One region of the Ureibacillus thermophilus genome, then DNA from elsewhere that is predicted to be linked to it. Evidence: riboswitches for the same ligand, from Rfam matches in the RefSeq annotation. Region 1 holds a riboswitch; each other region holds the start of a gene.

What was found. Region 1 has a riboswitch for S-adenosylmethionine ahead of metA (homoserine O-acetyltransferase MetA). Riboswitches for the same ligand answer to the same signal wherever they lie in the genome.
Region 2: it holds a riboswitch for S-adenosylmethionine, as region 1 does, so the genes downstream of both, metK (methionine adenosyltransferase) here and metA (homoserine O-acetyltransferase MetA) in region 1, are expected to answer to the same signal.
Region 3: it holds a riboswitch for S-adenosylmethionine, as region 1 does, so the genes downstream of both, DKZ56_RS12835 (methionine ABC transporter ATP-binding protein) here and metA (homoserine O-acetyltransferase MetA) in region 1, are expected to answer to the same signal.
Region 4: it holds a riboswitch for S-adenosylmethionine, as region 1 does, so the genes downstream of both, DKZ56_RS01350 (O-acetylhomoserine aminocarboxypropyltransferase/cysteine synthase family protein) here and metA (homoserine O-acetyltransferase MetA) in region 1, are expected to answer to the same signal.

Annotation. Positions count from the first base shown of each region.
Region 1 covers NZ_CP036528.1:2,069,755-2,077,780, reverse strand. Annotated here, with positions in the region: gene DKZ56_RS10275 (hypothetical protein) at 1-1,256, shown strand, start outside; gene metA (homoserine O-acetyltransferase MetA) at 1,309-2,247, opposite strand; SAM riboswitch class I at 2,339-2,446, opposite strand; gene DKZ56_RS10265 (hypothetical protein) at 2,512-3,264, opposite strand; gene DKZ56_RS10260 (DEAD/DEAH box helicase) at 3,246-7,019, opposite strand; gene DKZ56_RS10255 (acyl-CoA thioesterase) at 7,376-7,804, opposite strand.
Region 2 covers NZ_CP036528.1:2,497,135-2,505,160, reverse strand. Annotated here, with positions in the region: gene DKZ56_RS12380 (NUDIX domain-containing protein) at 1-214, shown strand, start outside; gene DKZ56_RS12375 (alpha/beta hydrolase family protein) at 192-989, shown strand; gene pckA (phosphoenolpyruvate carboxykinase (ATP)) at 1,072-2,658, opposite strand; SAM riboswitch class I at 2,901-3,015, shown strand; gene metK (methionine adenosyltransferase) at 3,234-4,430, shown strand; gene DKZ56_RS12360 (gamma carbonic anhydrase) at 4,761-5,273, opposite strand; gene DKZ56_RS12355 (alpha/beta hydrolase) at 5,391-6,188, shown strand; gene DKZ56_RS12350 (alanine/glycine:cation symporter family protein) at 6,330-7,790, shown strand; gene mnmM (tRNA 5-(aminomethyl)-2-thiouridylate-methyltransferase MnmM) at 7,810-8,026, opposite strand, start outside.
Region 3 covers NZ_CP036528.1:2,562,987-2,571,012, forward strand. Annotated here, with positions in the region: gene sufD (Fe-S cluster assembly protein SufD) at 1-653, opposite strand, end outside; gene sufC (Fe-S cluster assembly ATPase SufC) at 673-1,458, opposite strand; partial or broken gene DKZ56_RS12815 (IS1595 family transposase) at 1,800-1,937, opposite strand; gene gltC (glutamate biosynthesis transcriptional regulator GltC) at 2,258-3,160, shown strand; gene DKZ56_RS12825 (MetQ/NlpA family ABC transporter substrate-binding protein) at 3,210-4,064, opposite strand; gene DKZ56_RS12830 (methionine ABC transporter permease) at 4,125-4,793, opposite strand; gene DKZ56_RS12835 (methionine ABC transporter ATP-binding protein) at 4,786-5,811, opposite strand; SAM riboswitch class I at 5,967-6,077, opposite strand; gene DKZ56_RS12840 (thioredoxin family protein) at 6,129-6,431, opposite strand; gene DKZ56_RS12845 (toprim domain-containing protein) at 6,444-6,785, opposite strand; gene gcvH (glycine cleavage system protein GcvH) at 6,881-7,261, opposite strand; gene DKZ56_RS12855 (arsenate reductase family protein) at 7,327-7,683, opposite strand; gene DKZ56_RS12860 (acyl-CoA dehydrogenase FadE) at 7,911-8,026, opposite strand, start outside.
Region 4 covers NZ_CP036528.1:296,117-304,142, forward strand. Annotated here, with positions in the region: gene DKZ56_RS01350 (O-acetylhomoserine aminocarboxypropyltransferase/cysteine synthase family protein) at 235-1,536, opposite strand; SAM riboswitch class I at 1,646-1,749, opposite strand; gene nfsA (oxygen-insensitive NADPH nitroreductase) at 2,170-2,907, shown strand; gene DKZ56_RS01360 (hypothetical protein) at 3,451-3,873, shown strand; gene DKZ56_RS01365 (hypothetical protein) at 4,076-5,770, opposite strand; gene pepT (peptidase T) at 5,892-7,121, shown strand; gene DKZ56_RS01375 (Fe-S oxidoreductase) at 7,297-8,004, shown strand.

The DNA.
Region 1 (8,026 bases):
TGGTGGCTTCCACTAGCAAAGTCTTTTCTAGTTTCATCTACGCTATTACGGAACTACTATCGACCATCATTATCATTTGCGTTATTGTCGCCATGAGCCGGGTGCTTTTAAAAACGGAAATTAACGAAGTGATGGTCTCCCCTTTTACGAAAATCATTAAAAATCCGACGCTTGCCTATTGGACAATAGGGATTTTAATGATGGTGATTTCCTGGTTCTTCTGGCCATCCCCTGCTGTTGCGCTGCTTGGAGCGGTGTTATTGCCTGTTGCGATACGAGCTGGACTTCCTGCTCTTGGCGTGGCAATGGCGATGAACTTATTCGGGCATGGGATTGCGCTATCTGGCGATTTTATCATTCAAGGCGCACCGAAATTGACGGCTGATGCAGCAGGACTCCCTGTTAGCGATGTCATTTCTGCTAGCGTTCCTCTTGTCATCGTGATGGGCGTTGTGACAACTTTTACAGCATTTTTCTTGCTCAGAAGGGATTTGAAACGGGGAACTATTGAGATGGTTGGCGGTTTTGATGGTGGCCAAGAAGACGAAGAGGAAGTGGAAGCACATCTCTTAACGAAAAATCAAAAACGATTTTTTGCTATTTTAATACCGATTACCTTCTTATTAAATGTAGTCGCGATGGCGATTTTTGATTTAACCGGCGGGGATGCAACGGCGCTCATTGGCGGAACAACCCTTGTACTTCTGCTGCTCCTATCCATGTTTGCCCATAAAAATGCAGGACTTGAAAAAACGACAAGTTACTTAATTCAAGGATTCCAATTTGGTTTTAAAGTGTTTGGACCAGTGATTCCAATCGCCGCTTTCTTCTATTTAGGAGATTCAGGATTCACACAAATCATCGGCGACTATTTGCCTGAAACATCCCAAGGCATCATCAACGATTTAGGGGGCGCTTTGGCAGCCGTTGTGCCAATGACAGCGGAAGTTGCGGCAGTAACCGTTGCTGGTGTCGGCGCTATTACCGGATTAGATGGGTCCGGATTTTCGGGCATTTCATTAGTCGGCTCCATTGCCAATCTATTTGGAACAGTCATTGGCGATGGAACTGCAACGCTTACGGCCCTTGGGCAAATTGCAGCGATTTATGTCGGCGGGGGAACGCTTGTACCATGGGCGTTAATTCCGGCTGCTGCCATCTGTAACGTAAGTCCGTTTGAATTGGCGAGACGAAATTTAGTTCCTGTTGTAATCGGACTCGTTGTAACTACGATTGTGGCAATGTTTTTCATCTAAAAATAAGAGCTGTAAAAATTCTTCCGAAATAGAAGAATTTTTACAGCTCTGTTTAAATTTCGAAATTAATGGCATCTTCCACATAGTGCCAATCGTACGGCGTTTCTTGGTAAACGTAGTAGTTTAACCAGTTGTAGAATAATAAGTGGGCATGGGCGCGCCAATAATTTTTTGGCTGTTTTGTTGGGTCGTTGTCAGGGAAATAATTTTCTGGTATGTCGACCGGCAAACCTTTCTTTATGTCACGCTCATATTCTTCTGCAAGGGTTGTGGCATCATATTCCAAGTGACCGGTAATCATAATGTGTTTATTGTCTTTTGATTGAATGATAAAAGGCCCAACTTCTTCAGAATAACTTAATAATTTTAAATCCGGATGCTGCTCGATTTCCTCGATGGAAACAGATGTATATCGTGAATGAGGCGCCACAAATTCATCGTTGAAACCACGAACTAAATCGTTCGTTAAGTCCGTAATTGTATGGGAATAAATGCCGGAACATTTTTTCGGCAATTCAAACTTGCCAATGCCAAAATGGTAATACAAAGCCGCCTGTGCAGCCCAACAGATATAAATGATTGATGTGACATTCACTTTCGCCCAGTCTAAAATTTCAGTCAATTCTTTCCAATAGTTGACTTCTTCAAATTCCATGCGTTCCACAGGCGCCCCTGTGATGACCATTCCATCAAAACGGCGGTGTTTAATTTTATCAAATGTTTTATAAAACAACTCTAAATGGCTTTTTGATACATTTTTTGATTCATATGTAGCAGTATTTAAAAAGGTTACATTCGTTTGCAGCGGCGTATTTCCAAGCAAGCGCAGCAATTGAAGTTCCGCTTTTTCTTTCTCAGGCATTAAATTCAACACTAAAATGTTTAATGGCCGAATGTCCTGCGATAATGCGCGGTCCTCTTCCATGACGAAAATTTTTTCATTTCTTAATATTTCTCCAGCTGGTAAATTTTTAGGAATATTAATTGGCATTCCCTTGTCCCCCATTTCTAAATAATCTGAAATAAAAAACCCTCTCATTCCAGCAATGAGAATGAGAGGGTACAAATATTTCATGCACACTCTCTTATCTCCCAAGGTTACACCTTGCTGGAATTAGCACCTTTCTAACATCCGTTAGAGGTTGCTGAAGTTTCATTGGGCCAAGTCCCTCCACTTCTCTTGATAAGAAAGTATTAATTCCATATAAAATTAAGAATATCCTAACATATCCAATAGAGAAATGCAATATTCGAGCTATTTGATTTCACTCTGAAATTTCTCGAACCACTCCAACTTTTCCTTCTCAAATATTTCTTTTTCTAAAAATTCATCCCAATTATTTAATAACGTATTCCACACCCGAGGAAAAAATTCCTTCTTTTCATTGTTCCAAATAATCAGTTCAATGCATGGAACATCATTAATTTGCACCTTTTCCAATGATAAAATGGATTTGATTTCCTGCTCACTTTCGTCCATTGAATCCAAGTACATTTTTTGTATTTCATTTATGAAAAACTCTTGATTCAATGTTTCCTCTTCATTTTTCATATAGCGGTATAATTGGTCTGGAAAATCATCATAATCCAATACTTCTTCTATATCTCCATGGAAAATGTTGGAATGGGTTGGGCTATATAACAACTCCACCGTCACAGGATCTAATTCTTCTTCAAAGACTCCCTGGGCAAATTGTTGCTTCCCTTTTTCGGTCAATTGATAAACCTTGTTTTCCCTTGCCAGCAACCCATTTTTTTGCATTTTCCGCATCAAATCTTCTATAAATAAAGGCTCCACCAATAAAATGTCGCTCAGTTCTTCCGCGTTTTCAAAAGTGGATTTTTGAAATGAAAACAGCAAAATTTTCATTAAAATATCCATCGTCTTTTTTTCGATGGGCTGATAGGTGATTTCATACGTATGCATAGGAAGACACCAAATATCCGTATGAACAATCGTTCCCTTCATTTCTTTTTCTAATTGTTGTTTTAATTGTTGGAGTTCCATGTCGCAGGCTCCTTCGTAATTGTTCGTATTCCTTGCAGGGCTTTCACAACCTCATATAAGCGCTGATACATCTCTCTCGTTTCTTTCTTTTTCGGACGTTTTGTAAACATTTCAGAGCTGCCGACGATCATCAGCAATTCCCGCGCTCGGGATAAAGCGACGTTTAAACGGCGATAGTCTTTGGCAAAGCCGATTTCCCCATGTTGGTTATTGCGTACCATACTTAATAAAATGACATCCATTTCCATTCCTTGGAACTTATCGACTGAACCTGTGCGAATATGCAAATGAGGCAAATTCAGTTCTTCAACTAATTGATTCACCCGGTTAACCTGTTCTCTATAGAAGCTGATTACACCCACAGATTTTAACGCTTCTTTCTCAAATTGCCCATTTTCTTTCCCTTTTGCCGTTGCATCGTTTAAGTCTATCAATAATTCCTTAATGATTTCTAGTTCTGAAGTATTGAATAAGCTGGAACCTTCTTGCATCCGTTCTTCAAAATAAAACGGCTCATTTGGGATGTCAAACCATAGCAAATGTTCATGTCGTTTTACAAAGTGGCCTTCCAGTCGATGGTCTCTTACTTCATCAGAGTTTGTGAGGCCGCATTGCAAAGATTCATTTCCATTTTGATAGAAAGGTGCAATCGTTTGCATAATTTTTTCATGCATGCGGTATTGAATGCCAAGCATTTTCTTATTGGTGCTTGGCAAGTTTTTATAAAGGCGTTCAAATAAAGATTCTTCCAACAGTTTTTCCAGCTCTCGTTTTTCTTCAAAACCATCCATATTTTTCAAGATTTCTTCCAGCGTTTCTTCAAAGGTATCGTCGCCAATTAAAGGCGGCAGTTGATGATGGTCGCCGACAAGGATGATTTTCTTTCCTTTTAACATTGGAAGCAAAAGTTCAGGAGGTGTGGCTTTTGACACTTCATCAATAATGACTACATCAAAAATCGGATAGTTGTCCATAAACTCTTTATTGGCAGAGGCAACGCAGGTTGTACCAATGACATTCGCGTGTTTGACGTAAAGTTTTCGAATTTCTTCTAAATCCTGTTCTGTTGCTCGGTTTAATAAAGAGAACCATTCTTTTTGGATTTCCTTTGTAATTGGCAGCCGCTTGATTTGGCGTTCGTATTTTTCAATTTCAAGGTAGCAGTTCTTTATTTTTTTATTCGTCTCTTCCAATTCCAATTCTGGGGTTCGTTTTAAGATTTTCTGAAATTCTTCTGCTTTTCGTTCCATCGCAATTCCTTGACGATGCAGCGATTTAATTTCCTTTTCCAAAGTTTCTACTAATGCTTGTTGATGGGAAAGTTCCCGTTCGTTTTCATCGATTTCTTTTTTCAGTCGAGCTTTTTGTGTTTCAAAAACTTGAAGGTTTTCTTGTTGTTTCTCAAGATGATAGAGTTTTTCTTGCAATGAATGGATTACTGCTTGAAGTTCATCAACGGATGGAATAAAATCAGCTTTTTCGATTTGCAGCTCGTCCAGTTCTTTTTCATATTGCAAAAGAGTTTGCTCTAGGTGATTTCTTTTTTGTTCTAATGTTTGAATTTGGCCTTCATTGATGCCGATGCTTTCTAAATATTGATCATAAACAGCTTTTTTTAATTTGTTGAAAACAAGTCTTGATTCATCCGCTAAAGATTGATATTGATGCAATAGTTCATTGACAAACAGCCGTCTTAAAAATAGCCCTCGAATGGAAGGAATGCCATTTTGCCGATTGATTTTTTGCTGTTTGAAAGCAAGGGCAAGTTTATTCAAAAACTCATTCACTTCATGTAGGGAATAATGGTGGTGCGGCGGCAATGAAACGGGTTCAATGGGAATTCTCAATGTTTTCTGGTTGTATTCAATGGCTTTTTCAATCCGTTCAGAAATTTGGATGGCCGGTTTCAATTCCAATATTTGCTGATGGAGTTTTTCCATGTCCAAAAGCAGCTGGTTGATGGCAAATTTTCTCCGGATTCCATAGGTTTCGATAAACTCTTTGAGTTCATCTACTTTTTTTAAAGATTGCAATTGAGTCAGCAACTCATCCGATTGCTCCCTTTTCGTTTCCAATAATGAAAGTTCATTGGAAACTTGTTGCAATTCCCATTGCACTCTTTGCAGTCGCTCCCTCGTCTTACTAAAGCGAATGAAATGTTTGCTTTCCTCCATTTGCCGTTCTGCTTCGCTGATTTCTTGGCGGATTTTTTCTGCCTCTTTGCTGGATAACGCACTTTCAATTTCAGTTAGTTTCTCGATTTTTTCATGTAACGCTGTTTGGCAAGCTGCAATACTTTGTTCCTTTTTTTCTTTTTCCTTATTCAGCGCAATAATCTGCTTTTTTAAGTCAGCAATAGTTGCAAAGGCTTCTTGTAATTCCTTTTCAGCCTGCTGTTTCCTCACAATATCCTTTTCTAATGCAGCTGCTTTTTTCTCCAAACTTTCAATCTGCTGCTTACAATCTTGAATGGCATTTTTTAAAAGGATTTCTTTTTCATCGTGCTGCCTAATTTCATTGGAAAGAGCTTCAAAGGTTTGAATTTTCCAATATTCCGCCACATTTTCCTCAATAAATTTTTTCCCTTCTTCTTCGATGCTGTCTGTCCGTCCATAGCGCAAAATCCGAATATCTTTATTCGAAAGGAGGCGGCCCAAGGCATTATCCACCGCTAAGTTTGATTGGGAAGCAATTAACGTCTTTAATCCCATTTTCACGTTTTGGTAGCAAATTTCAGAAATGACCGTTGTTTTCCCTGTTCCAGGCGGTCCTTGAATGACATATAAGTCTTCAGTTTCAAGAGCGCCAAGCACCGCTTCTTTTTGAAATTCATTTAATGGATTATGAAATTCAATTTGCATGTGGTTTTTTCGTTTTGCTACCTTTGGCTCGTCTTCAAATAAAAAGTTTTCCAAGTTGGGATTGGCCGCAAGCCCTTCTTTTAATTGTTCGAAGCCTTTTAATAAGCGGTTGAGCTGGGATTTTGTCGAGGCATTGCTGAAAGTGACCGTTTCTGTGGGGAAATCGAAATCCTTTTCTTTAGCAAGTTTACTCAATTGAGGCGTTAATTCAATGTCAACGCTTTGACGTTGTGCATTCGTCTTCACTACTTCCCCAACTTCATTTTTTATCCCTTTTATATAGACGTTCATTCCTTTTAATATTTTCCACTCTTTATTAGCAATCCCGCTAAGTTTGAGGGTAGCGTTTGAAAAGTCTGAACTGTAGGATACCGATTGTATAGTTGCTTCGATATCATCGATGTTGGCATTTTTATATAATACTTTTAAATATCCTTCCCAGCTGGCGATTCGTTTGTTGACATAATGATATTTGTCTGTTGCAACGGGCAATTCGGCGATGGTTCTTAAAAAGACTTCCGGATAGGAGTGTCCATTCATTCTCGTTGGTGCAAAATGAATTCTCATCGCTTTTCTTCGATTGGTTTTGACAGGGGTATGCTTCCCCTTCGTTCGGAAATTTTTTGCGATGAGTCCATTTTTTCTATCAAATACGCAGTCTAAAATAACGACGCGTTCCTTCATTTTTTTCGCTAATTTTTCATTTCGTTCATTCTCAAAATAAATGGTAAGGGAAAGGGATGTTTCTTCAACGGACGTCTTTTCTAAATAAACAAAAAAAGACGATTGCATTTGAAAAAAGGCTTGTTCGTCGACAAAATGCTCTTTTATTGCTTCCCGGGCAGTATTCGTCAAGACAATAAAACATTTCACCGTTTCTACCGTTAGCGCCATAAACATCCCTCCTTTTACTCACAATCGTCATTATAACAAAAATCGCGGAACCATTATAGAATAATCAAAAGAAAGAGGCTGGGACATAAACAAAAAATTAAAGGGGCAGTTGAAAGAGTTTTGATAAAAAATTGATATAACTAAAAATTGATTGGAGTGACGGGGCGACTCCTGCGGGAACAGCCCGTGTCTCGAGACACCGCAGGAGCGAAGTAATGAGCTCCGAGGAGGCTCGAGCCGGGCCCGCGGAAAGCGTCCCCGGAACGGAAATCAATTTTAATAACATATCAAAAAAAACATCATTTTCTCTTTGGAGAAAGTGATGTTTTTTAGATTTGTCCCAGCCTCATGTATGATTAATCCTTTTTTGTTCGAGCAATTTCGTGGTATTTAGCGTCCCAACCTGGATCGATTTTTCTTAGTGGAACGGGTCTAAAATTTTCCTTTGTAACGAGTATATTAACCGTTGTTCCTGTCGCTGCAACAGAACCATCTTCATGCAAGATTTCATAGCCATAGATTGTGCGCAATTTATCATGCTGCTCCACCCAAGTACGAACAGTCGCCACTTGTCCATAACGCATGGCTTTTTTATATTGCACATTTAATTCAATGACGGGGGATACGATACCCATTTCCTCCAATTTGGCATAATCATAGCCTAAATCGCGGACTAATTGTGTTCTTCCAAGCTCCATCCACACCACGTAATTTGTGTGGTAGACAACCCCCATCTGATCCGTTTCCGCATAGCGGATTTCTACTTGTTTTTCGCTGATAAACATAAAATCACCTCTTCACAAGTATACATCAATGAAAAAAAGGTGCAAATGAACATCTCATTTTTTTCCAACTATAGAACAACGCTTTGCTGGAAATAATGAGTATACGCAAACTATTTTTGGAATGTGGTAGCAAATGAATATAAAAATACTTTTCCGTCTGATTTCTAGCCGCTGGATCATTAAATATTACTTGAAAATAAAAAACTGATGTGAATGTATGCA
Region 2 (8,026 bases), 430 kb from region 1:
GGTATATGCACGTAAACCTTTTTGCAAAGTTGTGTATTTAGCAAAAGTGGAGAAAATCGATTCGTTTTTGGGGCAATATGAAACAACTGGACGTCTGTTTTTAACGATGGACGAAGCAGTGAATCATCCTTGCGCCAGTTTTTATATGAAGGATGAAGGAATGAAAATAATGATGCAGGAAGTGAAGAAATTTGAAAGAAAATGGCAGCATTGAATCAATTCGAAAATATCCTTCCCCTAATCCTCAAGTGGAACTTTTAGAAATTATCTATTGGTCGAATGGTTTGCGAGTAAAAGGATTGCTTGCAAAGCCCATTAAAGAAGGGCATTATGAAGGGCTTTTATATTTGCGGGGAGGATTGCAGTCGGTCGGTATGGTAAGACCTGCCCGGATTGCTCAATTTGCCTTAAATGGCTTCGTTGTTTTTGCCCCATATTACCGTGGGAACCGCGGCGGAGAAGGCCGGGATGAATTTGGGGGAGATGACCGCTTGGATGCCCTTTATGGAATTGAAATTGTAAAAACTTTTGCGAAAGTGGATAAAGTTCATCTTTTTGGATTTTCCCGAGGCGGCATGATGGCATTATGGACGGCCATTTTAAGCAAAAGTATTCGCTCCGTTGTCACTTGGTCGGGCGTATCCAATCTCACTGAACTATATTATGAAAGGGTCGACTTAAGGAGGACATTAAAGCGGCTTATTGGCGGCTCGCCTAATAAATATCCTGAAATTTATGAAGAGCGTTCCCCTATATATGAAGTGGAACGCATTCAAGCGCCGGTTCTTATTATTCATGGAACGGAAGACCAAAATGTAAGCATAGAACAATCCAAAAGATTAGAAAAGGCGTTGAAAGAGGCGGGAAAAGAAGTGGAAACATGGTATATGTCGGGGCTTGCCCATCATTTTCCGCCAAATCTTAATCGAGAAACGGTGCAATCTATTTGCAAGTGGATGAAAGATAAGGGAAGTGAAAAAAGTTTTTGACTTTCAGAAGCTCTTTTCAATCTTTTTAAGAGATAAAAAAAGGGGGTGTCCACTTTTCAGACGCCCCCTTTTTTATTAAAGATTAAACCAATGGTCCACCTTTTTTCAAAATTTCTTCTGAAACATTATCGAACTTTTTGAAGTTTTCTTTGAAAAGATTTGCCAAATAACGGGCTTTTTCATCGTATGCTTCTTTATCTTCCCAAGCATCGCGTGGATCTAGCACTTCACTAGGCACTCCGTCAATTTTTGTTGGGATGTGTAATCCGAAAAATGCATCTTGTTTTGTTTCCACATCGTTTAATTTGCCTTCAATAGCAGCGCGTACCATTGCACGAGTGTAAGAAAGTTTCATACGGCTTCCAACACCGTATTCGCCGCCAGTCCAACCAGTGTTCACCAAGAATACTTGCACATCATGCTTGTCGATTTTCTCGCCTAGCATTTCAGCATATCTTGTTGCTGGAAGCGGAAGGAAAGGCGAACCAAAGCACGTTGAGAATACAGGTTCTGGTGAAGTAACACCGCGTTCTGTACCCGCTAATTTAGAAGTAAATCCGCTTAAGAAATGGTACATTGCTTGTTCTTTCGTCAATTTGCTGATTGGAGGAAGCACTCCAAAAGCATCTGCAGTTAAGAAGATTATTGTTTTTGGATGACCAGCTATCGATGGTATTGCAATATTATCAATAAAATGAATTGGATAAGCAGCTCGCGTATTTTCAGTTAACGTATTGTCATCATAATCAGGAACGCGCGTATCTGGGTTGATTACAACGTTTTCCAATACAGTTCCAAATCGAATGGCATTGTAAATTTCTGGTTCTTTTTCAGCAGATAAATTAATAGTTTTTGCATAGCATCCGCCTTCGATGTTGAATACACCGTTGTCTGACCAACCGTGTTCATCATCACCAATCAATTTACGGTCGCTGTCTGCAGAAAGAGTTGTTTTACCAGTACCGGATAAACCGAAGAATAATGCTACATCGCCATCTTCGCCAACATTAGCAGAGCAGTGCATAGAAAGAATTCCTTTTTCAGGCAATAGATAGTTCATAATGCTGAAGATGGATTTTTTCATTTCGCCAGCATATTCTGTACCGCCGATTAGAATGATTTTCTTTTCAAAAGAAATGATGATAAATGCTTCTGAGTTTGTTCCATCAACAGATGGGTCAGCTTTAAAACCAGGAGCAGATACAATTGTAAATTCAGCTTGATGAGAAGCTAATTCTTCTTTTGTTGGACGGATGAATAATTGATGGCAGAATAGATTATGCCAAGCGTATTCATTGACAACCTGAATTGACAATTGCGATTCTTTATCAGCTCCGGCAAAGCCTTTAAATACGAATAGCTCATCTTTTTCTTTTAAGTAATTCAAAACTTTCAAATACAAGTTATCAAATACTTCAGAAGAAATCGGGCGGTTCACATTACCCCAATCGATTTTATCTTTTATGCTTTCTTCTTCCACAATAAATTTATCTTTTGGGGAACGGCCTGTATATTTCCCAGTCTCAGCAACAATTGCGCCGTCTACAGTGAGTCTTGCTTCACCGCGAATCACTGCTTTTTCAATTAATTGAGGCACAGACAATTGGTTGCTTATGTTCTTACCTTTTAATAATTCCTTCAGTTCATTTGCAACTTCTACTGAATTCATCGATTAAATACCATCCTTTTTTTATTTTTAGGGAAATTAGCTTTAATTTATATATAATACAAAAATTAGTATAACACATTAGATGGAATAATCTATACTAATTCGAAAATTTATTTATGAAATTTTTTGACATCTCTTGCCTATTATTGCAAGAAAATGGAAGAAATATGCACTATAAGTGAATAAAGAAAAAATATTTGACATAATAGTATAGATTACGTAACATGTTGGATGAACGGATACTCTTATCCAGAGCTGGTGGAGGGTTAAGGCCCTATGAAACCCGGCAACCTGCATTATCTATATAATAATGCGTGGTGCTAACCTGATGCAAGGGATTACCTTGAACGATAAGAGTGAAAGGTAGAGATTTTAGTTCCTTTCCTCATGACAGATGTGGATAGGAACTTTTTTTATTCGAATTTTAAAATGAAATGATTCAAGCTAAAATAGATTAGCAAGTTTACCTTTCATTATCCTCGTAATGTTCCTTACGGGCGAAAGTCAAAAAAGGATCATGGATAATGAGTACCGTATCATAAGAGTTTTGTCTCAACAATTTAGGAGGAAAATGAATGTCAAATCGTCGACTATTTACATCAGAAAGCGTAACAGAAGGGCATCCGGATAAAGTTTGCGACCAAATTTCAGATGCCATATTAGATGCCATACTCGCAGAAGATCCAAATGCAAGGGTTGCTTGCGAAGCGATTGCGACGACAGGATTGGTTCTTGTAACGGGAGAAATTACAACAACAACATATGTAGATATCCAAACCATCGTTCGTGATACTGTCGCAGAAATTGGCTATACGCGAGGCAAATATGGCTTCGATGCGGAAAACTTGGCGGTGCTCACAGCGATTGGTGAACAATCCCCTGATATTGCGGAAGGGGTGGACCGAGCATTAGAAGCCCGAGAAGGATTGATGACAGATGAGGAAATAGAGGCAATTGGCGCTGGGGACCAAGGGCTAATCTTTGGATTTGCGTGCAATGAAACGCCTGAACTCATGCCGCTGCCTATTAGTTTGGCCCATCAATTGGCTAGAAGATTAACGGAAGTCCGCAAATCAAAAGAAATTCCTTATTTGCGTCCAGACGGAAAAACGCAAGTAACGGTTGAATATGATGAAAACAACGTTCCTCGCCGCATTGATACGATTGTCATCTCTACACAACATGATGAAGGCGTCAGTCAAGAACAAATTAAAGAAGATATTATGGAAAAAGTTATTAAAGCCATTATTCCTTCTGAATTATTAGATGGAGATACAAAATACTTCATCAATCCAACTGGCCGCTTCGTCATCGGTGGACCAAAAGGAGATGCAGGATTAACAGGCCGCAAAATTATTGTTGATACTTACGGAGGCTATGCCCGCCACGGAGGAGGAGCATTTTCTGGAAAAGACCCAACAAAAGTGGACCGCTCTGCTGCCTATGCCGCTCGTTATGTAGCGAAAAATATCGTTGCTTCAGGGCTTGCTGACCGTGTGGAAGTTCAAATTGCTTATGCCATTGGCGTTGCCCGTCCAGTGTCTATTTCCATCGACACTTTTGGAACAGGCAAAGTGAGCGAAAGCCAGCTTGTTGAATGGGTGGAAGAGCTATTTGATTTGCGTCCTGCCGGAATCATCAAAATGCTTGATTTGCGTAGACCAATTTATAAACAAACAGCTGCTTATGGTCATTTTGGCCGCACAGACATCGATTTGCCATGGGAAAGAACGGACGTGGCAGAAAAATTGCGTCAAAAAGCGGGGCTATAAAATAAATAAGAAGAGGCTAGGACAAAAGATAAAAAACACCATTTTCTCACGGGAGAAAATGGTGTTTTTTTGATAATTGAAGAAAATTGATTTCCGTTCCGGGGACGCTTTCCGCATGCCCGGCTAGACTCTCCTCTGAGTCATTCCTTCGCTCCTTCAGGGTCTCGAGAGGGCTCGTCGCAGGAAAGCTTTGAAATTACTTCCTTGAACTTGCTCCCCTTTGCGACTAAGCGTGCGAGACAGGAATTCGCCCCGCCACTCCAATCAATTTTTTACAAAAAATCTTTTTGCAGTTCATTCACTTTATTCGTTATGTCCCAGCCTCTTTTATTATTTTTTCAAAGATTGATAGTATTTTCCTTTTTGAACATATTCGTTGATAATGCGGTCCATATCTTTCCGTTCCGCTTCCGTCACATTCCGGACGACTTTTGCAGGATTTCCCATTGCTACGGAATGAGGCGGAATTTTTTTGCCGGGAGGGACTAAGCTTCCAGCGGCAACAAGGGCTCCTTCCCCAATTTCTGCACCATCTAAAATAATCGCACCCATACCGATTAAAGCCCGTTTGCGAATAATGCAGCTATGTAAAGTCACTTGATGACCAACAATAACTTCATCTTCAATAATGAGAGGGTTATTTGGACTTTGATGCAGGCAGCTTAAATCTTGAATGCTGCAGCGTTTTCCAATGATTGTTGGTGCAACGTCTCCACGGATGACCGTGCCAAACCAGACGGTCGTATCTTCGCCGATTGTCACATCTCCAGTTATGGTTACATGGTCTGCAATAAATACAGATGGATGAATGTTTGGTTCTTTATCGTGGTAAGGATAAATCATCGCAAAGCTCCCCATTTCTAATGTATTATTTATGTATATTTATCCTAACAAATCAGAAAATCTTTGAAAATACACTACAGCATCTATAGAAGTTTTGCTAGATATAGGAGGAACACTATGTGGAAGTGGGAAACCGATGAACAGCCAAAAGCTGTTGTAGTCATCGTCCATAGCGCTTTTGAACATCATCGTTGGTATGCATGGTTAATAGAAAAATTAAGAATAGAAGGCTTTCATGTGGTCATGGGGGATTTGCCAGGCCATGAAAAAGGCTCGAGATATACAAGAGTACATGATGAACTAATTGAAGAATATTTGCTTTTCATCAAACAATTAATGCTAAGCGCTCTTCAGTACCATTTGCCAGTATTTGTGATTGGACATGGTTTAGGGGGAACTTTGGCAATACAATTTTTGCGAAAAACAAAATTAGAATGTGCGGGGCTCATATTAACATCCCCTTGGTTTCAATTGCAGAAACATTCCAATTTGCTTGCAAGCGCTTTAGCCAGTATGAATTTGGCATCCAATAAAAGAATATCATTAGATTTTAATCTACGAATGCTGTCTCGGAGTCCAGAAGGGCTTAAAGAGATGGAGGATGATGTGCCTTATCATTCCAATGTTACGGTTCGTTGGTATCGTGATATTCATCAACTCATGAAAAATTTAAGCATCCAGCAGGACAGGACATTGACATTGCCGATTTTGCTCATTACTTCCAATCAAGATAAAATAGCAGATTCGGATGCGGCGAGAAAATGGTTGCTATTGCAAAAAACAAATGAATTTCAATATAAAGATTGGCCATATAGCTATCATAATATTTTCCACGATGTAGAGCGGGAAGAAGTTTTTTTGTATATGAGAGATTTTATCAATAATGTGCTTCGATCAATTGGTTATATTGTTTGAACTATTGGATTTTTCTTAATTCTTATAAAATATTTCAAAAAAGATATCAGAAATATTGATTGATATTATTAATTTTTGTAATATTGATATATTATTTCAAATAATATTAAAATAATTATTCAATGAAAAAGGGGTGTGGGTATGTTCGAGAATGTTCTAAACTGGATTTATGATATCCTTTGGGGTCCAATTATGATTTACGGGATTTTGCTTGTCGGACTTGTATTTTCCATTATGACCCGATTTGTGCAAATTCGAAAAATTAAAGAAATGTTCATTTTAATGTTCAAAGGGCAAAAATCAGAAGCCGGAATTTCTTCCTTCCAGGCATTAACAGTGGCACTTTCAGGACGCGTCGGTACCGGGAATATTATCGGTACAGCAAGCGCTATTGCCTTCGGTGGTCCAGGTGCTGTGTTTTGGATGTGGTTAATTGCTTTTATTGGAGCATCTACAGCTTATGTGGAATCTACTTTAGCTCAAATTTATAAAACAAAGAAAGCTGGAATTTACCGTGGTGGACCGGCGTATTATATCGAAAAGGGGACTGGGCAGCGCTGGTTCGGTATCGTCTTTGCGATTGCGGCAATTTTAGCGATGGCTATTTTGATGCCAGGGGTTCAATCCAATGCCATTGCTAGTGCGATGGATAATGCCTTTAATATTCAACCTTGGATTACTGGTTTAATTACAATTATTTTGCTTGCCTTCATTATTATCGGTGGGGTAAAACGAATCGCCAATGCGGCTCAAATTATTGTTCCATTTATGGCGCTTGCATATTTGTTGGTAGCGTTGATCGTGATTATCATCAATATTACAGAAGTTCCTGCTGTGTTCGGATTAATTTTCCGAAGCGCATTTAATCTGGACGCAACATTTGGCGGTATGCTTGGTGCCGCTATTAGCTGGGGAGTAAAACGAGGCATTTATTCCAACGAAGCTGGGCAAGGAACAGGACCGCATGCAGCAGCGGCGGCGGAAGTTTCCCATCCAACAAAACAAGGGTTAGTTCAAGCGGCTTCAATCTATATTGACACATTGCTTGTATGTTCCGCAACGGCTCTCATGATTTTGTTTATGGGAACTTATAATACAAATGTGAATAATGCAGATGGCGAATTGATTGTTGAGCATGTGCCTGGCCACAATTATACAGAATTTACGCAGCTTGCAGTAACGAATGCATTCCCAGGTTTAAATAATTTCGGTTCAACTTTTGTTGCCCTTGCTTTGTTCTTCTTTGCCTTTACAACATTAATGGCCTACTATTATATTGCAGAGACAAATGTTGCTTATCTTTTCTCAGGAAAAACAGAAGGCATTGTCACTTGGATTTTAAAATTTGCCCTGCTTGCGTCAGCTTTCTACGGTGCTGTCAGAACATCCGATTTGGCATGGCTCTTAGGGGATATTGGACTTGGCTTGATGGTATGGACGAATGTTATTGGAATCATCATATTAGCCAAACCAGCATTCATTGCCTTAAAAGACTATGAGGAACAAAGAAGAGCAGGGAAAGATCCGGTATTTGACCCTATTAAATTAGGAATAAAAAATGCAGATTTCTGGGTGGAACGCAATAAACAAAATCATCAATAATAAAAAACTGCCGGCATTTTTAGTCCGGCAGTTTTTTCATTTTCTCCAAAGCAATAAGAAAGGGCGGGTTGTTTTGTTGATTAATAAATTCATAGCGGAGGACGTGGACACATTTTTGAGGAAGCTTGCTCACAAACTCAATAACTGCATCCCTTTCCTCTTTTCCTCCTTCATGCCCAGGGTAAATGACTAAAACGATGATTCCGCCAATTTTTAATTTTGAAAGCAGCTGTTTG
Region 3 (8,026 bases), 490 kb from region 1:
TCGATTAAGTTAGCTTGGCCTTTTGCCGCATCTACAGTGGATAAGTAGTTTTCCACATATGTTACAGATGAATTTTTGTCTGCCACAATCAATACATGATTAAATAAGGAAGCTTCTTCATCATCATTTAGGAATACTACTTGTATCGGCTTTTCGATGACAACATTTTGCGGAACATATAAAAATACACCGCCGTTTACTAACGCTGCATGATAAGCCGTTAATTTATGCTCATCCAATTTCACAGCTGTTGTCATAAAATATTGTTGCACTAAATCGCCATGTTCGCGCACAGCTGTTAAGAAGTCAGTGAAAATCACGCCTTGTGCTTTCAATTCATCGGAAAGCTTTAAAATAACAGGCGTATTGTTTCGTTGAATATAAAGATTTTCCTGTTGTTCAACATCAATTAATTCTTTTACTTGTTCAGGCAAATCTTCAATAGCGAAAAGTTCACTTTTCACTGTATGTTTAGGGAAATTAATGAAATCCCATTTGTCGATATTTGTTTTATCTGGTTTCGGCATTGGTAAATCACTAGCTTTTTCAAGGGCAGCCGCACGTAAATCAGCAAACCATTTCGGTTCGTTGTTTGATTCAGAGAACGAGCGGACTTCACTAGCTGATAACGCCAATTTTGTTTCAACCGTCATCTTAAATCGTCCTCCTACATTAAGCTTCTTTTTCAGTTACTGCGTCTGTATCTTCAATACCCAACTCTTTTTTAATCCATTCATAACCTTCTGCTTCTAGTTTTTTCGCTAGCTCAGGTCCGCCGGATTTCACAATGCGGCCTTGCATCATCACGTGAACATAGTCAGGAGTAATGTAGTTCAATAAGCGTTGATAGTGGGTAATCACTAAGCAGCCGAAATCTTCGCCGCGCATTTCATTAACGCCTTTTGATACAACTTTCAATGCGTCGATATCAAGACCTGAGTCAATTTCGTCCAAAATCGCAAATTTTGGTTTAAGCATCATCATTTGAAGGATTTCATTGCGTTTCTTTTCCCCGCCGGAGAAACCTTCATTTAAATAGCGTTGAGCCATTTCAGGGTCCATTTCAAGGAATTCCATTGTTTTATCCAATTCGCGGATAAACTTCATAATTGAAATTTCATTGCCTTCCCCGCGGCGGGCATTGATAGCCGAACGGATGAAGTCCGCATTTGTTACACCAGAAATTTCAGATGGATATTGCATCGCAAGGAAAAGTCCAGCTTTTGCGCGCTCATCCACTTCCATTTCCAAAACATTTTCTCCATCTATTTCAATTGTTCCTTGAGTTACTTCATATTTAGGATGACCCATAATCGCAGAAGCTAAAGTGGATTTCCCTGTTCCGTTTGGCCCCATGATTGCGTGTACTTCATTTGTATTAATTGTTAGGTTTACACCTTTTAATATTTCTTTTCCTTCAATTGCTACGTGAAGATCTTTAATCACTAAAGTTGACATCTATATACCTCCATCTTTGTTATGGTTGGCAATACCATTACTAATTTATTATCATTCTAATCTTAACCTAAATCAAGGTAGCATGCAAAAGTTTTAAACTTTATTTCCCACAAATCAGTAAAATCCTCACCAATATTAGGATTTTCAAGCCTCCATTTAGTTTTTCCATTTAACTTTTTTGTAAAAAGAAGGCATGTTCATTTTCAATAAACGCCATCTAATTGAGAAGTATTATTAATGAATGAATATTAAGAAAACCGTTGATTCATGCCTTTTATTACTCCCTCTTCTTTATTGGAAATGCTATGTTAATGAATATTGTTGATTCTATTAATAAATTAGGTGTAGCCATCTTTATTTTTTCGTTCAGTTACTTCTTGAAAGACAGGTTCACTTGCAGAAAATGACATAAGAGAATTGATAAAAAATTCTTTTAACCGATGTTGTTCTGCTGAATTCAATTTTTTAATCTCTGCTATTAACTCTCTTCATGTCATTTCAAACCCTCCAAACAAATGTTCTTACTACATTATAGAATATCTGTTTGTTTTTATCGAATATCAACAGAGTTATTTAACAAAGCCATTGGAAAAGATATTCTATTTTTAATAATTGTTATTTAAGAAAATCGTTTAAGTTATAAATCTGTCTTTATTACCTCAATCATTTGACAACTTTGAATTTTAAATATCATCGAAACTTTCAATCGTTTACAATTATATAAATTTCTTTTAATATAAAAATTACATATATATCATATACTGACTCATCGTTTTTTTAGATGATTGGAGGGAGTATTCTGGAATTACGTCAATTGCGCTATTTCGTTGAAGTAGCAGAACGGGAGCATATATCCGATGCAGCCGAACACCTTCATGTAGCCCAATCTGCGGTCAGCCGGCAAATAGCTAATTTAGAAGAAGAACTTGGTACCGCGCTTTTTGAACGAGTTGGACGAAATGTAAAATTAACGCCTATAGGCAAAATTTTTTTAGAGCATGCGATCACAGCGCTCAATGCCATCGACTATGCGGTAAAACAAGTGGAAGAATATTTAGATCCGCAAAGAGGGTCCATCAAAATTGGATTCCCTACAAGTTTAGCAAGCTATGTTCTTCCAACTGTCATTTCTGCCTTTAAGAAAGAATATCCTGATGTTTCTTTTCACTTACGCCAAGGTTCTTACCGATATTTAATCGAAGCAGTGAAAAATCGGGAATTAAACCTTGCCTTTTTAGGACCTGTGCCCCGAAAAGATGAAAGCATCAATTCCATGATTTTATTTAATGAAAATATTTGTGCCCTGCTTCCTGCGAACCATCGTCTGGCAAAACGAGATAAAATTCATTTAGATGAACTTCGGAATGACAACTTTGTCCTATTCCCAGAAGGTTACATACTACATAAAGTCGTTGTGGATGCTTGCAAATCAGCTGGCTTTCTTCCAAAAGTGACTTCAGAAGGGGAAGATATGGATGCTTTAAAAGGGATGGTGGCAGCAGGCATTGGTGTCACATTACTTCCAGAAAGTTCCTTCTATGATTCAACACCTCGATTAACGATCAAAATGAAAATTGATAATCCAAATATTACTCGGAATGTAGGAATCATTTATCCTTCCAACCGAGAATTAGCTCCTTCTGAACAAGTATTCATCAAATTCGTCAATTCATTCTTCTCTAGATTAAATCAATTTCAATAATAATGAAAAAACCTCCTAACCGACATTCAATTAGGAGGTTTTTTCATTATTATTCACTTACTGGAACTACAGAGCCACCCCATTCTTGAAGGATGAAATCTTGAATTTCTTTAGAGCGCAAGACTTCTACTAATTTTTTGATTTCTTCGCGGTTTTCATCGCCAGAACGTACAGCAATTATGTTTACATAAGGTGATTCTGAACCTTCAATAGCGATGGAATCTTCAATTGGGTTGATACCAGCATCAATGGCGAAGTTGGAGTTGATGACAACAGCATCTCCTTCTTCATTTTCATAGTAAGTCACCATCATTTCAGGAGCGTCAGTTGCTTCAATTTTTAAGTTTTTCGGATTTTCTACAATATCCTCTAAAGTAGCTTTTGTTTTATCAATGCCATCTTTTAATTTGATTAAACCTTGTGTTTCAAGCAAAGATAAAATGCGGCCATGGTCTGGAATGGAATTGGAAATTAAAATGGTTGCACCATCAGGTAGTTCATCTAAAGATTTATATTTTTTAGAGTAAATGCCGATTGGTTCGATGTGGATTCCACCAGCATTTACAATGTCATAGCCTTCTTCTTCCACTTTTTGTTCAAGGAATGGAATGTGCTGGAAGTAGTTAGCATCCAAATCCCCATTGTTTAAATCTTCGTTTGGTAATACATAGTCTTGATACTCTTCAATTTCTAAATCAATGCCTTCTTTAGCTAAAATTGGTTTTGCTTTTTCAAGGATGACTGCATGAGGTGTATGGGAAGCACCTACTTTTAATGTAACTTTTTCTTTTTGGTCTTCGTTAGTACCTTCATCAGTAGAAGAATTTGAATCTTCTTTTGAGCCGCATGCTGCTAGAGCAAGTACAAGCACTGATAGCAGTAAAAATGACAATAATTTCTTCATATCTATAACTCCTTCTCCTTCTTTATTTTTTATGTGAACGGCTTTCGCCTAATCACCCGACTAACGCTTGTCCGTTTTAGCGGTAATCATATCGCCTATCCACTGAATGATAAAGACAATGACTAAAATTAAAATCGTTGCCATCAGTGTGACATCTTCCCGGCTTCGTTGGAAACCTTCCAAAAAGGCCAAGTTTCCTAAACCGCCGGCGCCGATGATTCCGGCCATCGCCGTATAGCCAACAAGGGCAACAGCCGTAACCGTAATACCTGAAATGAGGGCAGGTTTAGATTCTGGAATTAATACTTTCCAAATGATTGTAAAGGTATTCGCTCCCATGGATCTTGCTGCTTCAATTACACCTTTATCCACTTCTCTAAATGCGATTAATACAAGGCGGGCATAGAATGGAGCCGAACCGATAATCAACGCCGGCAAAGCGGCATTCACCCCGCGAATGGTCCCAAGCAAAAATTTTGTAAACGGAATTAATAAAATAATTAATATGATAAACGGAATCGAACGGAAAATGTTGACAATAGAGCCCGTCAAGAAATGCACCACTTTATTTGCCCATAATTGATGCGGGCTTGTCAAAAACAGCAAAATTCCAATTAATAATCCAAGAACGAAGGTAATAGCTGTAGAGATGATTGTCATGTAAAGAGTGTCATAGGTTGCTTGCCACATAATATCCCATTTGACATTAGGAAAGAAAGTCTCAATCATTTGCAATCACCTCCGTTTGAATGTTCATCGTTTGCAATTTATCTAATGCCTTTTGCACTTTTTCCTGTTCTCCAACAAGCTGAACAATTAAAGTTCCATAAGGGCCGTTCGCTGTTTGGGAAATATTGCCATGGACGATATTCACTTCAATTTGAAATTCTTTTATTAAATAAGAAATAACTGGCTGTTCCGATGTATTTCCTACGAAAGTCAGTTTTACTATTTTTCCCGTTGGATAGTTTTTCAAAATGTGTTCAATCGCTTCTTTAGTTTCTTTAAAATCGGATACTTGCATCACAAAGTTTTTCGTAATTTCCGCTTGAGGATTTCGGAACACTTCAAGAACTGTTCCTTGTTCCACAATACGTCCCGCTTGCATTACTGCTACCCGATGGCAAATTTTTCGAATCACGTGCATTTCATGAGTAATTAACACAATGGTCAAACCAAGACGCTCATTTATGTCTTTTAACAGACTCAAAATGGAGTCCGTTGTTTCAGGGTCCAATGCACTTGTAGCTTCATCGCATAGCAATACTTCAGGATTATTGGCTAATGCTCTCGCAATCCCAACACGCTGTTTCTGGCCGCCGGAAAGCTGGGATGGATAAGCATCTCCACGTCCTTTCAATCCAACAAGCTCAATCAACTCTTGTACCCTTTTTTCTCTTTCAGCTTTTGGCACACCCGCAATCTCTAACGGGAAAGCAATATTTTCCGCAACTGTTCTCGACCACAACAAATTAAAGTGTTGGAAAATCATGCTAATCTTTTGCCGCGCTTTTCGCAATTCTTTTCCTTTAATTGAAGAAATTTCTTGACCATTGACAATAACTGAACCGCTCGATGGTTTTTCTAGTCCATTCAAAAGGCGAATGAGCGTACTTTTTCCGGCACCGCTATATCCGATGATTCCGAAAATTTCACCTTTTTGAACGGATAAACTGACATGATCAACTGCGGTTAATTGTCCACTTTTCGTTTTAAATATTTTTGTGACATCTTTTACTTCAATCATATAAGTACTCCTTTTTTGCAAACCGCAATGATGTAATCGTTCTACATTTGTGAATTTTACAATTTTTATGATTCATATAACATGAAATAAAAAAAACCTCCTACTTTGATAAGTAGAAGGGAAGTTGAACTACCCAAGAAGATACGTAAAACTTCCTCTTATCTTTCAAAGTAATCAATACTTTGCGTGATTTGGCACCTTATCATATTAACTATGATGGTTGCCGGGTTTCATAGGGCACTTCCCTCCACCACTCTTAATAAGAGTTGACTATTTAATTATGAAATCAATGTATCATGGAATCTATTAGATGTCAACTATAAAGTCAACTTTTCATATAAGTTTTGTACGGATTTAAAGGCATAGACTTTTTCGTAAACTTTTCCATTTTTTGTAATAATCAAACAAGGAACACTTTCAATTTGCTGCTCAAAAGCGAATTCTTCCAAATAATTAAGATTTGCTTTTCCCATTGGAATTTGAGGAAGCAATGCTTCAACCACTTCCATCATTTTAGAAGCAACCATACACGTCCCGCAAAATGGTGTATATAAATAAAAAGCTGTTAGTTCATGTGTTTCTGCTTTTTCTTTCCACGTTTCAATTGTCCATTCTTCCATTTCCATCATTTCCTATATTAAATATTCTTTATGAACTGAAAAATTAGCATCTCTCAGTAATTGGGCCAGCACTTTTCGGGGTGCATTCGCCACTTCCATATATGTCCTTGGAACATTTAAATGAATAGCTTCCGAGTAAATCCGTTTCATGAGTTTCCTCAGTTTTTCACCCGATTGATCGGCATCAAAAAAAGTATAAAGCTCACATTCTTCATATGGTTCAAGGAGCTCTAACAGGGCATCTTCGCTAATCGTTCCATTCGTGTAAACAATCTTTACCTCTTCCGCTAAGATGGGGACCAATTTCAGCATATCTGAACGACCTTCTACAATAATACATTTTTCATACGTCATATTGCTCACCCCATGCACGATAATAAAAAGGCTGTTTATTTATTATATTAAGTTTTTAAAAAAACGCCAGTTCTTGCACTGGCGTTTACTCTACCTTATTCGGAAATCAATTCCTCATATTTTTCAGCTGTCAACAATTGTTCAATTTGAGAAACATCTTCCGGCTCCACCACAATCATCCAAGCTTTTTCATATGGCGATTCATTGACAAGTTCAGGGCTGTCTTCCAACTCTGCATTCACTTCTACCACTTTCCCTGAAATCGGCGCATATAATTCCGAAACCGTTTTAACGGATTCCACGCTACCGAATGGCTCGCCCACTCGAATTTCATCGCCTACTTGAGGAAGTTCCACGAACACAATATCGCCAAGTTCAGATTGTGCATAATCTGTGATTCCTACACGTACTTTTCCATCTTCTACTTTTACCCATTCATGTTCTGAAGTATAACGCAAGTCCTTTGGTACTGACATACTTTAACCTCCATAAAATATGTAATCTTTTTAACAGTTTGACATATTTCTCTAGCGAAAACAAGTCACTTCCAAACCTTTTCAAACTCTTCCTCTTTAAATCCAAGAGTCACCTTTTCCCCATTTGTTATAATAGGCCGTTTAATCAACATTCCATCTGAAGCAAGCAATTCCAACTGCTCTTCCTCAGACATCGCATCTAGTTTATCCTTTAAGCCAAGGGATCTATACTTTTGACCGGATGTATTAAAAAATTTTTTCAGCGGAAGTCCGCTTTTCTCCCAATAAGATTTTAATTCTTCTTTTGTAGGAGTTTGTTCTACAATATGAATAGCTTCATATTTTATTCCGTTTTCATCCAACCATTTTTGCGCTTTTTTGCAAGTGGTGCATCGTGGATAATGTATAAATTTCAGCGTCATTTCTTTATCTCCTTATTTTTCATGATTTTTCTATCAACTCTTATTTTTATCATGCATGATTCGAATCATGTGTTCAAGCAGAGTTTTCATGAAATTTTAATACATTCTATTGTAACCATTCAACGATTGAAGGAAACAGTGGGATAATTAGCCGGGTTGTTTGCCGACCAATGGATAAAAAATGTCCGAAAGCTGTTGTGATCGGCTTTCGGACATTTTTTGGCTGATTATACGATATATTTTTCTGCTGCGATGAGGCGATCAGCAGCTTCGCGTTTTTTCAAGATTAGGTTGTATGGATTGTGGCGAGTTAATTTGCGCAATGCAGAAAGCGTGATGCGTG
Region 4 (8,026 bases), 1.2 Mb from region 1:
TGCTGCGAATGGGCAGCTTGTATTTACTTTATTCATCCATTGCGAATGGGCAATGGTTGCGGCAAACCGTTTTCTTTTAAATCTGCTGCAAATGAGCAGCTATTTCATAACTAAATTTTACTTGCTGCAAATGGGCAGCCGGGAATATTATATCCGCTCAAATGAGAACGGGAAGCACTTGAAAAAACTCCGATTCTATATATTTAACAAAGAGAGGGGCTTTGTAATCCACTTTTACGCGTTTTTCACGCCGAATTCAGCTGCTGCTTTGGCTAAAGCTTGATCTAAATCTGCAATGATATCGTCCACATTTTCTAAACCGATGGATAAGCGGATAAGCTCTTCTCCTACACCGGCAATTTTCAATTCTTCAGCAGTTAATTGTTGGTGAGTAGTGGAAGCTGGATGAATAATCAAGGATCTTGCATCTCCAACGTTTGCAACGTGAGAGAACAATTTTACATTGTCAATAACAACGCTTCCTGCTTCACGGCCACCTTTAATACCGAATGTCACCATAGAACCATAACCGTTTTTCAAATATTTTTTCGCTAAATGGTGAGATTCGAATGATTCATCTCCTGGATAATTCACGTATTCCACATATGGGTGGTTTTTCAAAAATGCCACTACTTTTTCTGCATTTTCACTGTGTCTTGGATAGCGGAGGTGAAGAGTTTCCAATCCTTGAAGGAAACTGAATGCCGCATCCGGTCCTAAAGTTGGGCCAAGATCGCGCAATAATTGGACGCGCATTTTTGTTGCAAAAGCTGCACCGGCTGTATCGATGCCGTAACGAATGCCATGATATGTGTGGTCAGGCTCTGTGAAACCAGGGAATCGACCTTGTGTCCAGTCGAATTTTCCTGCATCTACCACAACGCCACCGATTGTTGTACCGTGGCCGCCAATCCATTTTGTTGCTGAATGGATAACAACATCTGCTCCAAAATCAATTGGATTGCATCCATATGGAGATGGGAACGTATTGTCGATGATTAATGGAATGCCATGTTCATGGGCAATTGCTGCTACTGCTTCAATATCTAAAATATTTAAGCTAGGATTTCCTACTACTTCTGCATAGATTGCTTTTGTTTTGTCCGTAATTGCTTTGCGGAAGTTTTCCGGATCTCTTTCATCTACAAATGTTGTTGTAATGCCCCAACGAGGTAATGTGTTAGCAAATAAGTTATATGTTCCGCCATACAATGATCCAGCAGAGACAATTTCATCTCCCGCATTGGCGATATTTAAAATGGAGAAGGCAACTGCCGCCTGACCGGAAGATAGAGCAACAGCTGCAGAGCCCCCTTCTAGCAAGGCAACACGCTTTTCAAACACATCGACTGTCGGGTTCATGATGCGGGAATAAATGTTTCCGGCTTCTTCAAGGGCAAATAATTTTCGTGCATGTTCTGTGTTTTTGAAGGCATAAGCCGTCGTGCGATAAATCGGAACGGCAATTGCACCTGTTACTGGATCAGGTTGTTGACCACCGTGAAGTAATAGCGTTTCTGGTTTGAATTCGGACATGATATTTCCTCCTAAACATAAATTTGATGGAAGGTTTCGAGAAGGCATGGAAGATAAAACAAAAACCCTCTTCATATAAGAAGAGGGCTTTGTACACGTACATTTCCTCCTCTTATCTTTCAGACAAACGTCTGTAGGATTTAGCACCTTTGCAATTTCTTGCAGGTTGCCGGGCATCTTTGGGCCTAGTCCCTCCGCCTCTCTTGATAAGAGTATGATTGATTTTCCATCGTTGGATTAACTATAAAACATAGTATCCCACTCTGTCAACCACTTTTTGAAAATTTTAAAACTTCTTTATTTTTTTGAGTATAATAGAACAAAATTGATTTTTCCATAAATGAAGAGAAAAAAATGTTCATTCCCCCCCAAAATATCTTCTTGTAAAGACTGTGCCGAAAAAGCGATTCTCTTCATTTTCCTCTGTAATATGCCTTCACAACAAAAGATTTCATCCAATTCGGAATGCCGATGATAAACCGAGCCTACCTTCTTGTCCTATTATGAATGGATAGGCGTTCTTTAATTCAAATTTTTGTCATTGGCTAAAAAGTATAATATGATACCTTTAGGAAGAGAAACATCGCTTTAAAGAGCGATCTTCAACTTAACCAGTACATAAAAGGGGTGTAAATGTTGAACGTAAAAGAATTATTGCGTAGTCATACATCTGTACGCAAATATACAGGAGAAGAAATACCAAAAGAAAAAATTATTGATCTAATTCAAACGGCACAAATGGCTGCTTCTTCCCATTTTGTACAAGCCTATAGTGTAATTTTGGTGACAGATGAAGAAAAGAAACAAAAACTCGGAGAACTTTCCAAAAATGAATTTCAATTTCAAACAGCCGGGGCTGCTTTGTTATTCTGTGTCGACTTTAAACGATTAGAAGTAGCTGGGAAAAAACACGGTGTCGATATTACAGTGGATACGGCGGAAAATGTCTTAGTGGGTGTTGCGGATGTGGCGATTTTTGCGCAAAACTTTGTCGTTGCGGCAGAATCTGAAGGCTACGGCATTTGTTATATCGGCGGCGCAAGAAACAATCCAAAAGAAATCAGCGAATTATTTAACCTTCCAGAACACGTCTTCCCGCTCTTTGCAATGACAATCGGGAAACCAACAAAACGAAATGAAACAAAACCAAGACTCCCAGTGGAAGCCGTATTGCATGAAAATGAATATGATGCTGAAAAATATGATGAGCTTTTAGATAAATACGATGCGATTATGGAAAACTATTATGCATCCAGAAGCTCCAATCAAAAAGTATCCAATTGGACGAAGCAAATGGCGGATTTCCTCAGTGAACAACGCCGTCCATTCATCAAAGAATTTTTAGCGTCCAAAGGATTCACTTGGAAATAATCATAAAGAGGCTGGGACATAAACCAAAAATTATAGGGGTAGCTGAAAGAGTTTTGATAAAAAATTGAACTAACGAAAAATTGATTGGAGTGACGGGGCGAGCTCCTGTCGCGCACGCTTAGTCGCAAAGCAAAGCTTTCCTGCGACGAGCCCTCTCGAGACCACGAGGAGCGAAGGAATGACTCAGAGGAGGCTAGCCGGGCCCCGCGGAAAGCGTTCCCGGAACGGAAATCAATTTTTAATAACATATCAAAAAAACATCATTTTCTCTTTGGAGAAAGTGATGTTTTTTTAGATTTGTCAAAACTCTTTATTTTTTCTCTTAAACTTCTATAATGCCCAATCCAATAAAACTAAAAATGTATAAAGATAAATAATAAGGTCTACAGCTATCTCCATTATAGAACTATTTTCACATTTAAACTGATTAAATATTCCTATTTCGCTCCTTAATCCTTTTTTTCAAACATCTGGCATATTAAAATAAAATAAATTGGTCAGTTTTTCCAAATTAATCATGATGCCGCGAAGGGAAGAGAAATGATGAGACAACATAAACAAGTCGCTTTATCCCTCGAACGCCAACATCTTAAACATATAAGAAGTTATTACCGGACAATTGCTGAAATTAACCTATGCTTAGGAAATATCCATCGAAGCATTGAACATAAAATTGATAAGCAAAAATACCAGTATGCTACAGAATATGTGAATCAATATATTTCCTACACAACCGTTTGGAATATCAAATTTGTATATAATCTGGAGAATCCTGAAGTAGCACTCCTTCAACTGTTCCATTTAGAATATATATTCGAACATGAACCAAAAAATCGTTTTACCATGGAACGCAAGCAATTACAAGAACAAAAGAAGCAATTCTCAAAAGTCAATCCCTACAAAGAAGAACAAATGCAGTCAAGAAAACAAGAAATGCTCAATTATATTAAGCAGCGTTCAGAGTAATCTTCCAAAATGATCAACAATTAAAGGGGCGTCTGAAAAGTTGAGACGTCCCCTTTGCGGCTTTAGCTAGAGTTTTTGCCGCAGATAAATTGCGACGAGGAGGCGCGTTTTGTAACCACCGCAGGGAAAGTTTTTAAGAGAATATTACTATAAGAAGTAAGGCTGTTTCCGAAAGTGTTCGACTTTCTGGACAGCCCTTTCTTTATAAACCGATATTGACGACTCCTTCAATTTTCAACGCCTTTACCGGCAAGAAGATTTCACCCGTTTCTAAATAACGGATCACTACTTGATCCCCTTCTTGCAGGTAGATGGAGAGCGGCTCATTTTGTGAACTTACCACAAAGTTTTGTCCGTTATTGAGCAAGAAGGAAACAAGAGTATAATCACCAACCCGTTCTTTATATACGCGGAGAACCACTCCAGCAACAGTTTTCTCCTCGGCGTTGCTTGAACCTTCCACCGAACTTGCTCCTCGGGATAAAGCCGTTTTATATTGCCTTAACGCCTCATTTGGAGTTGAACCATAAACGGAAATTTCCGGATTGGCTGCAGAGACGATAAAGTAATTTTGCAGAAAGCCGTTGGAATCAAGAACCGGTGCAAGCCAGCTCGCTTCTCCATAGAAATTGTAAAGGATTGGCATAGCTCCATGCCATTGTTTTTCAATAAACTTCTTCTCAATAATATCTAAAGCCCCTTGGGAATCCATATACGATTCTTCTAAATTTCCTGTGTAATACACCGCTTTTCCTGTCCGCGCATGAGTTAATGAATAGCCAAGCATGGAATCTACGCCTTCTTTCGGGCTTGTGAAATCCGTAAAGTAATACATTTCCCCATCTTGGTTAAAGACCGGGCTCACATTGGCCTCCGTTCCTTCATCGGAAGGCAGCTTCACATCTTTTTTACCAAAGACGCTATTCCAGAAGCCATGGACATATTTACCGAAATAGCTGTTTTGCAGGCTCACTGCTTCAGGTGAAACAGCCCCGTCAATAAATTCAGGCACTTCCTCTAAAGGAATTTTCTCCATCGCCCCTGAATAAGCATCCACCATCACAATTCCTTTCACATCAAACCCATTCCGTGCTGAAATAAATTCACCGTAAGAACGGATATAATAAGGCGTCCCATCATCATCCACCTCCATCTGAGGCTCACCGTAGAAAATGAGCGTCGGATATTCGAGACGAATATGCCGTTCTAAATTTTTATTAAAAAATGCTGAAGGCACGTAAACCATTTCCTTTGCAACAAAGACCGGATTATCATTGGCATCCGTTGCGCTCATCTTAAAATAGCCAGGCGTTGTTTTACCATTCAACCATTTAAAAAATCCAGCAAACTCAACGGGAGCGATATAAACATACTTCCCGTTCACCTTTTGTATTTGCAAATTGCCAAGTTCATAAAAACTCGTATTTGGCACTTGGCCAAAAGCTTTTTTCATTTTATTTTCGGCAAATTGCGGGGGAACGCTGGCAGGAGTTTTCGTTTCATCAAACGGTTCAATTTCCACTTTTTCTTCCATTTTTGCAGATTCGTACTTTTCCTCAGCGTTAAAAATTGGTGCAATCAACAAATAAAAAAGTCCAATGAAACTAGCAATGAACAATAACCCTTTTACTTTTTGTTCCGCTCCCCTTGAAGCAAGAACACCCAATAGCAAAATCACCGGCCATGCATAGAGGGCGATTGTCCACTGCACATCGATTTTTGTAAAGTAGACCATTAAAAAATAAAGCAGCCAGCTGGCGATGAATACCAATATGAAAGCCTGCAAAATTTGTTTAAAGGTCAATACATTATCTTTCGGCAATCTTCTCGTCAACGGCACAATAAGAACCGCAGTGATAAGGGAAAAAATAAGCGTCGATAGAATGAGTTGGGACATCACTTTCACCTTCCTTTCTCTATTCTACGAAAGAAGATTGAAAATAGTTTCAATCTTTTTTCTCATCAAAAAATAGGAAAAATGATACAATGAGGACAATAAGGTTGAAGGAGGCAACATCATGAAAGAAAAAGTGATTGAACGATTGGTCCGCTATGCAAAAATTGATACCCAGTCTAATCCGGAAAGCTCTACAACCCCTTCTACGGAAAAACAATGGGATTTATTGAATGTATTAAAAGAGGAACTTGCAGAAATCGGATTGACAGAAATTACGTTAGATGAAAACGGATATTTATTTGCTACATTGCCAGCCAATACAGAAAAGGAAGTGCCAACTATTGGCTTTTTGGCCCATGTCGATACTTCCCCTGATTTTTCCGGTGCAAATGTACAACCGAAGCGAATTGACAATTATGATGGTGGAGATATTCAACTGAATGATGGCATCGTCTTATCTCCTAGCCAATTCCCTAATTTAAAAAATTACGTGGGACAAACATTGATTACAACAGACGGCACGACTTTGCTTGGGGCGGATGATAAAGCAGGAATTGCGGAAATTATGACTGCCATGGAATATTTAGTCGAGCACCCTGAAATTAAGCATGGAAAAATTCGTGTCGCCTTTACCCCTGACGAAGAAATCGGTCGCGGACCACATAAGTTTGATGTACAAGCCTTTGGTGCAGATTTTGCCTACACAATGGATGGAGGCCCTCTTGGTGAATTGCAATACGAAAGTTTCAATGCGGCTTATGCAAAAGTAACGACTCGCGGCATCAGCGTTCATCCTGGCTCGGCCAAAGGAAAAATGGTCAATGCCATCACGATGGCCATTAAATTCCATAACTTTATGCCGCAAAATGCCGTTCCTGAAAAAACGGAAGGGTATGAAGGATTTATCCATTTAATGAACTTTAATGGAACTATCGAGGAAGCAACTCTATCTTACATTATCCGAGACCATGACCGTGAAAAATTCGAAGCGAAAAAAGACTATTTCCGCCTAGTGGAACAACGGATTAAGGAAGAGTACGGCGAAGATGCCATTACCGTTGAATTGGAAGACCAATATTACAATATGCGTGAAAAAATTGAGCCGGTGAAAGAAATTGTCGATATCGCGAAACAAGCCATGGAAAATTTAAATATCAAGCCGATCATTGAACCGGTTCGGGGAGGAACAGACGGCTCCCAACTCTCCTATATGGGGCTGCCGACGCCGAACATTTTTGCTGGAGGCGAAAATATGCACGGCAAATTTGAATTCGTATCCGCCGAAACGATGGAGCTCGCTGCAAAAGTCATTATTGAAATCGTCCAACTCTTTGAAGCCAAAGGAAAATAGTCAAAGTAAAAAGATTCTCATTTTCCCTTTTACGAAAATGAGGATCTTTTTTATAAACCATACAGACCATTCTTTAAAATTCTCACATATAAGCCCAAGCGTTTTGTCTTTTCCTTTAAACAGAAAAAATATGTTATATTAAAATGCAGAGCTTATAGAACTTAGAGGTGATACAATGCCAGCCTTGACTTATGAACAGCTTGTCTTTTTAAATTCCTACAGCATCTTTACAGAAGAACCAAGAACGCCTTTATTCACATTGGAAAATATACATAAAGAATTTTTTCTGCCAGATTTTTTAAAGCTCATGATGGAAATTACTCAAGCTGGAACAGAGGCGGCAGCCATTTCCCACTTTTGTCGCCGCTACGGAATGTTTGTGGCTAGTCAATTTTATTTTCTCGCGGCTTACAATATCATGTGGGACGGAAAATTAGAAGACGTACGCTACTTTCATGTGCATGAATATGGCATGGATACCCTTGGCACTTACATTACGCCAACAGACTTTCGCTATGTAGAAGATAAAGAACGGGAATATGTCATTTCTAAAATTCTTTATCAAGCCCATCAAATTATTATGCAACTCAGGGAAACGACAACCATTTCCCCATTGACGCTTTGGGAAAACATTTTCGGCTATATGTTGTGGAATTATTATGAATTACTGCAAAATCCTTTGCTTGCTGATCGGGCCTTTGAAGATATTGAAATTCTGGAAGACACAAAAGTATGGCAGCGTTTCTCCAATAAGTCATGGTTTTATCAATATACAAACGGAAAAAGCCCTATGGACCTTATCAATAAACCTGTCAGAAAAAGCTGCTGCTTCTCAAAAGACATCCCAGGTCTTGAAGCCTGCACTTTTTGTCCAATGAAATAGCCATAGAAAGATTTCCAAACTG